DNA from 3 places in the Anabaena sp. AL09 genome. Region 1 is predicted to be linked to each of the others. Evidence: predicted binding sites of a transcription regulator. Region 1 holds the regulator's gene; each other region holds the start of a gene.
What was found. The regulator HrcA, encoded in region 1, represses chaperone genes, less so after heat shock. The targets are predictions, from matches to a motif close to TTAGCACTCNNGANTCNNGAGTGCTAA.

Region 1 (3,288 bases):
ACTAACGAATCATTTACAGTGGGATCAATTCTGGATAATATTCCAATAATTGATCACTGGAAAGTTCATCACCTAATTGGGCTGGAGAAAAATGCACTTGGATAGCGCGGAGTTTATGTTTGTAGTGTAGATTAATTACGGCTTTAAAGGCTGCTTTCAAAGCTGGGATGTTGGCTAAATCAGTTTCTAACTCGGTAATTTCCCCTTCAGCAGCGACTGTAATCATGACAACGATGTTACGGGTGACAGGAAGTGATAAGGGCTGATTTGAGGAAGTGGAATTAAAATCAAGATTAGCCCCATATCTTTGGGCTGAGTCTGTGAATAGTTCATTGACATAATCTCCTGCTTCCCCTTGATTCCAAAAGACATCACCTTCATTAGCAGCAGCAAACCAATATTCATCATATTGTAGGAAAGTTTGGCACAGTTGCACTAATTCTTCTCCTAAAATATCCAGATCACCGTCAGCATTAATCGCTGTTCTAGCACTACTGTTGAGGACACCTAAGATTGGCGCTACTTCTTCTCCGTTTAAATGCAAGAACAAACGACAGACAATATAGCGAGTTTTTCCCATCATGCGATTAAACATTTTTTGTCTCCTGTAATTTCAGTAGATGTTGTTCACAACTGGATACTTACCTTTTTAATTTTAGTAGTCAGGAGTTAGTGGAGTATTGTTGTCTCAACTCCTTTTTGATTTTCTATATCTATAGGTGGACGCACACACAGATACATCAAAGCTCCAAACACAGGAATGATCGCAAATAACCAAAATAACTGATTATTTTGCCAACCTCGTCTTGTCATATCATCTCTTAACAACGTGGGAAATAATAGACTCAAGATGATAAAATCCAAACTCATGACGTGAATAAATCGGCTGGTTTCCCACTGTTGTCGAAAATTACCCCAGTCTCCCTGTAAACTATAGGTAAATAAAACCGCCGCACCTAAAGTTAATAAAATTCCAAAAATGCGAGAATCTAGTAATTTGAGAAATAATTTTTTTTCCCCTACAAACTTTTGATTGGGTTCTCTTAAAGCTAAATATGGTAAAAGCCCAAAAGCCCCAATGGCAAAAGCAGCACTAGCAAATGGCCAAGCAGGTATTTTTTGACCTCTACCATCAAAAAATACCACTGCACTATATATAAAAGGCCAAATTCCCATGATATTAAATAAACATATAATCAGCGGATTAATCCCTTGCCAATTTCCTGTAGAGAGATTTTTTATCAACTCAAAAGTATCCGGTTGTTCAGGAGGAGCAAAGAAAAAGGCATAGGAAACAAATCCTAGCCATAGTAAGCCAAAAGTGATTTTTCTGATCATGAATTTATGGAAATTAACTAAAAGCTTCCGAGAGATAATTTGCTGCTGCTGCGACCACAGCGATCGCACTCTCATAGTCTAACCTAGTTGGACCTAAAACTCCCACACTTCCCACTGGCACAGAACCCCGACGATAAATAGCAGAAATCAAAGTACAGGTGCGAATAGGTTCAAGAGGATTTTCTGTCCCAATCCGCACCGTTACTTTAGACTTATTTGTATCATCCATTTCTGTTTTTTCACAAATTAAATGCCAAAGTTGGTCTTGTTCTTCTTCCAACAATTGCATAATTGTCTGCACCTGCTGTACTTGAGAAAACTCAGGTTGTCGTAAGACCTCTCCAATCCCCCGCACCATAATTTGTGTAGTCGTTGGTGCAAGAGCGCGATGAGTCAATTCTACCAAAGAACTTTTCAAAAATTCGCCATAAACTCGAAATTCTTGATCTAATTCACTCCAGTCAAGGTAGCCTAATTCTAATAAACTCCTTCCTCGTAAATGACTATTCAAAAAGTTAGAAACTATCTGCAATTGATGATCAATTACCTCCGGTTCAGGTTTAGTTACTGATGATATTGAAAATAAATCCATCACCTTAGAATGGGTTTCATAACTATCTGTCACCACAATCAACATAATCTTCCCGGATTCAATTTGCACTAGTTGCAAATGTCGTAACTTTGCTGTCGTGGTTTGTGGCATAGTAATTAAAGTAATACAGCCGCTTAATGTTGCTAAAATTTGGGCTGCACCTTGTAATAAAGCCTCTAAACTCCAATCTTCCCAATGCAAATGTCTTTGTAATGCCGTTTCTACCTCTTTAGCTAAAGTTTCTGATGGTTTAATTAGTTGGTCAACATAAATCCGATAACCAGAATCAGAAGGAATTCTTCCCGCAGAAGTATGTGGTTGATAAAGTAACCCTGATTTTTCTAAAACACCCATCACATTGCGAATAGTAGCCGAGCTAATACCTAAATCAAATCCTTCAATTAAAGCTTTAGAGCCAACAGGCTCTGCTGTCGCAATGTAATGGCGTATAGTCGCCCAAAGTATATTTTGCTGCCGATTAGTTAGATGGACTTGCATAGGTGATATTTTTACTGAAGGCAAACCTTAATCAAAATCTGAAAAAATGCGTGGTTTTTACCACCAAACCCCAAAAGAGTATTAATTATTAATTAATGCAAGATAGCAAATTATATACTTAATATTGTCCGCTTTATGTAAATTAAAAATTTGCAAGTAATATCAAAGGTTGTAGCTTTTTCCTTAGTCGTAATTTATATTTCTGTCACCGAAACTAGGTTGTTTTGTGTGTCTAACTTACATAAATCTCTATCTTTTTATGGATCATCTCATGACATCCTCAAATCAACTGTACTTTTAGCTACAGAATATTAGATGCTACTGCGTAAGTTGGGTAGCTATAGTCGGAAAAATCCTCTTGATCAAGCTTTTCGAGGGTTGGGTAAGGTGGTGCGAACCATGCTTTTGCTGCTATTCTCTAGCGGTGATAGTACATATTTACCATATTAAATCTGCATTGGTTTTTCTCTCGGTTTTTGATGATGAACAAATGCGCGAAGATTACGGGTGGTAAATCATGACTTCACAACAAGCCCAAAGTGTTGCTCAAGAATTAGGTGATATTCTTCCCGAATGATGAGAAATTACAAGCAGAAATTCACCGATTGAATCGGAAAAGTTTTATTCTATTGGAACAGGTGAAAATGCTCCATGATTGGTTAGATGGTAAGCGACAATCACGGTAGTCTGGTAGGGTGCTAGGAGAGTCAAGAACGGGTAAAACTATGGGTTGTGATGCCTACAGACTCAGGCACAAACCCAAACAAGAAGCGGGAAAACCGCCAACTGTGCCTGTTGCTTATATCCAAATACCGCAAGAATGTAGTGGAAAGGAGTTATTTGCCGCAATTATTGAGCAT
Region 2 (3,288 bases), on a different contig from region 1:
CCCATGCCGCCCATACCACCCATACCGCCCATACCACCCATGCCGCCCATACCGCCCATGCCACCATCAGGAGATCCAGCGGGTTGTTTTTCAGGTTTTTCGGCAATAATTGCTTCGGTGGTTAGTACCATACCAGCAATGGAAGAAGCATTTTGTAAAGCGGAACGAACCACTTTTGCGGGATCAATAATACCAGCCGCAATTAAGTCTTCAAATTCGCCTGTAGCTGCGTTATAACCGATATTTAAATCAGTTTCCCGAACTCTGGCAACAATCACAGAACCTTCTGCCCCAGCGTTTTCCGCGATTTGCCGGAGGGGAGCTTCTAAAGCTTTTTTAACAATATCAGCGCCAATTCTTTCTTCAGGAGTGAGGCTGTTTTTAATAGCATCTACCTTGGTAGATAGATAAATTAAGGTTGCACCACCACCAGGAACAATACCTTCTTCTACCGCTGCTTTGGTAGCGTTGAGTGCGTCTTCAATCCGCAAGGTTCTGTCTTTCAGTTCTGTTTCTGTAGCTGCACCGACTTTAATCACGGCAATACCACCAGCTAACTTAGCAATGCGTTCTTGCAGTTTTTCGGTATCATAGTCGGAATCAGTTTCCGCCAATTGTTTACGAATTTGCTCAATCCGGATTTGGATTTCTGGTTTAGCAGTATTACCAGCGACAATGGTGGTATTTTCCTTGTCAATGTGGATTTTCTGAGCAGTTCCCAACATTTCCAAAGTAGCTGTATCTAAGCTCAAGCCGATTTCTTCAGAAATCATTTGTCCATCGGTAAGAATGGCAATATCTTCTAACATAGCTTTGCGACGTTCACCAAAACCGGGGGCTTTAATCGCAGCTACAGCCAATACACCACGGGCTTTATTTACAACCAATGTTTGTAAAGCATCACCGTCTACATCTTCAGCAATAATCAGTAAAGGTTGACCTAAACGGGCAACTTTTTCCAAGATAGGGATTAAATCTTGAATGCTGCTGATTTTCTTATCAACAATCAGGATGCGGGCGTTTTCAAACTCTACTGTCATCCGTTCATTGTTGGTGATAAAGTAGGGAGAAATATAACCTCTATCAACCTGCATCCCTTCCACTACTTCTAGTTCAGTGGTGAAGGATTTAGATTCTTCAACAGTAATTACACCGTCTTTAGTCACTTTCTCCATGGCCAGTGCAATCATTTGTCCAACTTCAGCATCATTACCAGCGGAAACTGTGGCAACTTGAGCGATTGCACTTCCTTCTACAGGTTTAGTAATTTTGGCAATTTCTGCTACCAGTGCTTCAACGGTTTTATCAATACCCCGTTTTAAGCTAATGGGATTTGTCCCAGCGGCTACATTTTTTAAACCTTCTTTAATCAAGGCTTGTGCTAAAACTGTGGCAGTGGTAGTTCCATCGCCAGCTACATCCTTGGTTTTCGATGCTACTTCCTGAATAAGTCTAGCACCAGTATTTTCTAGAGGATCTTCTAATTCAATTTCTTTGGCAACAGTGATACCATCGTTAACAATTTGGGGAACACCAAATTTTTTCTCTAATAGGACGTTACGACCTCTTGGACCTAAAGTTATTTTCACTGCATCTGCCAGTGCGTTAATACCTCTTTCTAAAGCCCGTCGTGATTCTTCATTAAATGCAATAATCTTAGTCATGTTTTATTTTTCTATTGCTTCCATTAGACAATTTAGCACTCACTGACCAAGAGTGCTAATCCCTTTCCCCAATTTAGATTAACAATCAAAATCCCAAAATTGATTAATATTAACAGTTGATACTTATGTTTGACCATAAAACTAATGATTATATTGGGAGCAAATGAACTTAGCGAACTCCCTTAAATCCCTTGGCATTGCTGACCCTAGCGGCTCCGGCTGGTTGGCTGTATTATTTACGTTTCTATTAGCTTTGATTGTTACCTGGCGGTTAATTCCCACAATTCGCAAATTTGCCTTAGAAGTAGGTTGGGCAGATCAACCCAACGCTCGACGATTGAATCAAGAACCTTTACCTAATGCGGGAGGTTTGGCAATCTACGCGGGTGTTATTGCGGCTTTGGTCTTAGCTAGTCTCTTGCGACCGATTGAACTGCAAGGGGTTTTAGCCCAGGTTTTAACGATTCTCCTCGGTGGTTCGATTTTAGTTCTAGTTGGCTTTATTGATGACCAATTTGGTTTACCTCCATCTGTGCGGTTATGGGCGCAAGTAACGACTGCACTTTTATTGGTTGGTAATGGGATTAGTATCAAAGTTGCTTTCGGTACACCCATTGATTCTCTCCTGTCTATGGCCTTAACGGTGCTGTGGGTGGTGGGGATCACTAATGCTATTAACCTCATGGATGGCATGGATGGTTTAGCTGGTGGCATTAGCTTTATTACTGCTATCAGTTTGTTAGGTGTTTCTGCCCAGTTTGATAATCGCGCTGCTGCTACTTTGGTTTTGGCAGCTTTGGGAGGGGCAGCACTGGGCTTTTTACGCCATAATTTTTACCCCTCACACATCATTATGGGTGATGCTGGAGCATACTTTTTTGGCTATGTTTTAGCAGCAACCAGTATTTTAGGTAAACTCCAATTAAATACAATCTATGCCCTAATACCTACAGTTTTATTTCTGCTGTTGCCAGTTATTGACACTACTCAAGTGTTTGTGCGCCGGCTCATGGCAGGAAAAAATCCTTTGAGTACACCAGGTAAAGACCACCTCCATCATCGCTTGTTAGCCTGGGGACTATCCCAACGTAATGCGGCTTTTATCCTCTGGTCAATTACTTTAGGCTGTAATTTGCTGGCTATGAAAGTCCAGGGTATGAGTTTACCAGTGATGCTGGCTACTGCTATCGGTATTATTTTGCTGTTAGGGTTTACCCTTTGGCAAAGAATGTTGAATAATCGTTAAGCTTTCCCGGTCTGAAGACGCGGGGATTTCTGAAGAGTCCATAAAAGAACTTTCGTAGGCTGACTTAAACAGCCTCTACTTACTCCATTTAAGTCAAACTTAAATATCGCAGCTACTTTTCTGATTATGTTGACCGCACCGTTGCAATCTGCATTAATTTTTGTGCCGTCCTGAGAACAGTACAAACCCCGGCTAATTCTTTTCCCTGACTCTTTCCACCCTTCGGGTTTTGCACCAAATGTAGGTAGAAAATCATTGTCTAGGAACGATGTCTTTGAGGTATAGGATTCTTCAGTTTCAACAAACTTGATACCGTATTGTTCACACAGTTGAGCAATGCGGTTTTTTAGTTTTGCAGTAGGGATTTGAACAAACTTT
Region 3 (3,288 bases), on a different contig from region 1:
GGAAAAGAAAAGGAATCCAACTAGTTCGTTCAGTCTTGCGGACTTCTTCGACAAAAGTGTATCCGTCCATTTCCGGCATCATCACGTCACAGATAATCATATCTGGAACTTCGGTTTCTAGAAGATCCAGGGCTTCTCTGCCATTGGCGGACGTGATGACTTCGTAGCCCCGGAACTCTAAGTAATCCTTCACCACCAAGATGAGGTTAGGGTCATCATCAATCAATAGAAGTCTTTTGTGGTCTTTCATGCTGGGTTCTTTCATAACAGTGGCACTTCTCGCGCTTCGATCCATTAAGGTATTGATATAGTTATCCCGTATGGTGGATGACTTAGGATGTTGTCTTTTTTCCCACTTAACTTACTTTAACTCCCCTAAGTCTTAAAAGTGTTAGTTACTTTCAACAGACTTGCAGGTGAATGGAAAAAGTCTAGTAAGGATACGTATAGCAGTAGTCTTTATAATGCGCTATTATATATCCATTTGAAAGTTGCAGGCTGAAAACCCTGATTAAATTATCGTCCTTGTGAATCACAAGTCGGTATTTTTCAAGATGACCTTAGTTCAAAACTCACCTGCGCTTTCATTGGCATACTGCTGCTCTACTTATCCTTAGGATGTGAAGCCTCTATCAGAGGTTCAAAATCAGCCGGGAAGTTTTTTTTGGCAAAGCATGGGTTAAAAATACAGATTTTTTCACCATCCTCATGGCCAATTTACTGGTCTTGGATGACCTGCTCTCATGACTTCTGGATTTAATTGGCGATACCAGACCCCATCTAGGCAAACTACCATTATCGTTCTAGAACAACAAACACGCAAGTTTTTGGCTTGGGCTGTGAAGATGCCTATGGAATAACTATGTGCTAACTGATGGGTTGATCGCTCCCCCAGTCCTTGTTAACAGCATTACCAAGTTCTAGACTAGCTGATTTGTAACAGAATTGAGCATTTATCTGTTTTTTTGACTGGGTAATTAGTAATGGGGGAAGAGCTAATTGGTAATGGGGGAAGAGCTAATTACTCCCTGTGACCAGTCCCCAGTCCCCAGTTCCCAGTTCCCTAGTAGTTTTAGGGATGAGATGCCTGTTCGTGGATCACGGTGCTGTTACTCATTGAGTAGATCCCTGATTACAGTTCTATAACAATTTCCCAAGTTTGCAAATAAAGTTGTCCATATCAAAATATTCATTACCTACGCAACAAACCCTGACAACTAAAATAATTGGATATTTGCACTTAAGTATTGCCACCCTAGCCCTAGTTCGGAAACCCGTACACAAGTCATGATTGCTATTATGTCCTATATAAAGCTAGATTAGCACTCATGAGTCGAGAGTGCTAATTTAGCAAAAAATTTTGTATGGCAGCCGTATCTTTAAGCGTTTCCACCGTTAAGCCCCTGGGCGATCGCGTTTTTATCAAAGTAAGCGCCCCCCAAGAAAAAACCGCAGGCGGTTTGTTTTTGCCCGATAATGCTCAGGAAAAACCCCAAGTTGGCGAAATCGCCGCTGTTGGACCTGGCAAGCGCAATGACGACGGGACTCGTCAAACAATGGACATTAATGTTGGCGATAAAGTGTTGTACTCCAAGTACGCTGGCACCGATATCAAGTTGGCTACAGAAGAATATGTATTGCTTTCTGAAAAAGACATTTTAGCAATCGTCAGCTAATTGGGCATGGGTGATGGGTAAGAATTTTTCCGAATTACCTGTTCACCACTCACCAATTTCTTTGAAAATCAGAAAAATTTAATTTACTACCGGGATTTAGACTTATTATGGCAAAGCGCATTATTTACAACGAAAACGCCCGTCGCGCTCTAGAGCGTGGTATTGATATTCTCGCTGAAGCTGTAGCTGTTACCCTTGGACCCAAAGGTCGTAACGTGGTTTTAGAGAAGAAATTCGGCGCACCACAAATCGTTAATGATGGTGTCACCATCGCTAAAGAAATTGAATTAGAAGACCACATCGAAAATACTGGTGTAGCTCTAATTCGTCAAGCTGCTTCCAAAACCAATGACGCTGCTGGTGATGGTACAACCACAGCTACCGTTTTGGCTCACGCCATTGTTAAAGAAGGCTTGCGGAACGTTGCTGCTGGTGCTAATGCGATTTTATTGAAGCGCGGTATTGACAAAGCATCTGCGTTTTTAGTAGAAAAAATTGCTGAACACGCTCGCCCTGTAGAAGATTCTAAAGCGATCGCACAAGTTGCGGCAATTTCTGCTGGTAACGACGAAGAAGTCGGGGCTATGATTGCTCAAGCTATGGACAAGGTGGGCAAAGAAGGCGTAATTTCCCTAGAAGAAGGGAAGTCTATGACCACCGAATTGGAAATCACCGAAGGGATGCGTTTTGATAAGGGTTATATTTCCCCTTACTTCGCTACCGATGCAGAACGGATGGAAACCGTTTTTGATGAGCCTTATATCTTGTTGACTGACAAGAAGATTGCTTTGGTACAAGATTTAGTTCCTGTCCTCGAACAAGTAGCTCGTTCCGGTCGTCCTTTGGTAATTATTGCTGAAGACATCGAAAAAGAAGCTTTGGCAACTTTGGTAGTTAACCGTTTACGCGGTGTCCTCAACGTGGCTGCTGTAAAAGCTCCTGGTTTTGGCGATCGCCGTAAATCCATGTTAGAAGATATCGCAGTTCTCACCGGTGGTCAACTCGTAACTGAAGACGCTGGTTTGAAACTAGATACCACCAAGTTAGAAAGTCTAGGTAAAGCTCGTCGCATCACCATTACCAAAGACAGCACCACAATTGTGGCTGAAGGTAATGAAGCTGGTGTTAAGGCTCGTTGCGAACAAATCCGTCGTCAGATGGATGAAACCGAATCTTCCTACGACAAAGAAAAACTCCAAGAGCGTTTGGCTAAATTGTCCGGTGGTGTTGCTGTAGTTAAAGTTGGTGCAGCTACCGAAACCGAAATGAAGGATAAGAAACTACGTTTGGAAGATGCTATCAACGCTACCAAGGCTGCTGTAGAAGAAGGTATTGTTCCCGGTGGTGGTACAACCTTGGCTCACCTCGCTCCTGTATTGGAAGCTTGGGCGCACAGCAACCTCAAAGATGAAGAGTTGACTGGTGCTTTAATCGTTGTTCGGGCTTTACCTGCTCCTCTGAAGAGAATTGCGGAAAACGCTGGTCAAAACGGCGCTGTAATTGCTGAAAGAGTGAAAGAGAAGGATTTCAACATTGGTTTCAATGCTTCTACCAACGAATTCGTTGATATGTTAGCTGCTGGTATTGTTGACCCTGCTAAAGTAACTCGTTC

Region 2: the regulator HrcA is predicted to act here: its motif matches at 1,697-1,723, upstream of groL (chaperonin GroEL).
Region 3: the regulator HrcA is predicted to act here: its motif matches at 1,320-1,346, upstream of groES (co-chaperone GroES).

The regions. Positions count from the first base shown of each region.
Region 1 is NZ_LJOQ01000091.1:55,557-58,844, reverse strand. It holds gene AN490_RS18935 (DUF1517 domain-containing protein) at 14-595, opposite strand; gene AN490_RS18930 (DUF2834 domain-containing protein) at 670-1,338, opposite strand; gene hrcA (heat-inducible transcriptional repressor HrcA) at 1,352-2,428, opposite strand; gene AN490_RS18920 (Tn3 family transposase) at 2,744-2,878, shown strand; gene AN490_RS18915 (hypothetical protein) at 2,986-3,114, shown strand; gene AN490_RS18910 (TniB family NTP-binding protein) at 3,124-3,288, shown strand, end outside.
Region 2 is NZ_LJOQ01000067.1:30,005-33,292, reverse strand. It holds gene groL (chaperonin GroEL) at 1-1,664, opposite strand, end outside; gene AN490_RS13390 (MraY family glycosyltransferase) at 1,828-2,910, shown strand; gene AN490_RS13385 (transposase) at 2,907-3,288, opposite strand, start outside.
Region 3 is NZ_LJOQ01000106.1:64,733-68,020, forward strand. It holds gene AN490_RS22035 (response regulator transcription factor) at 1-295, opposite strand, end outside; gene groES (co-chaperone GroES) at 1,365-1,676, shown strand; gene groL (chaperonin GroEL) at 1,784-3,288, shown strand, end outside.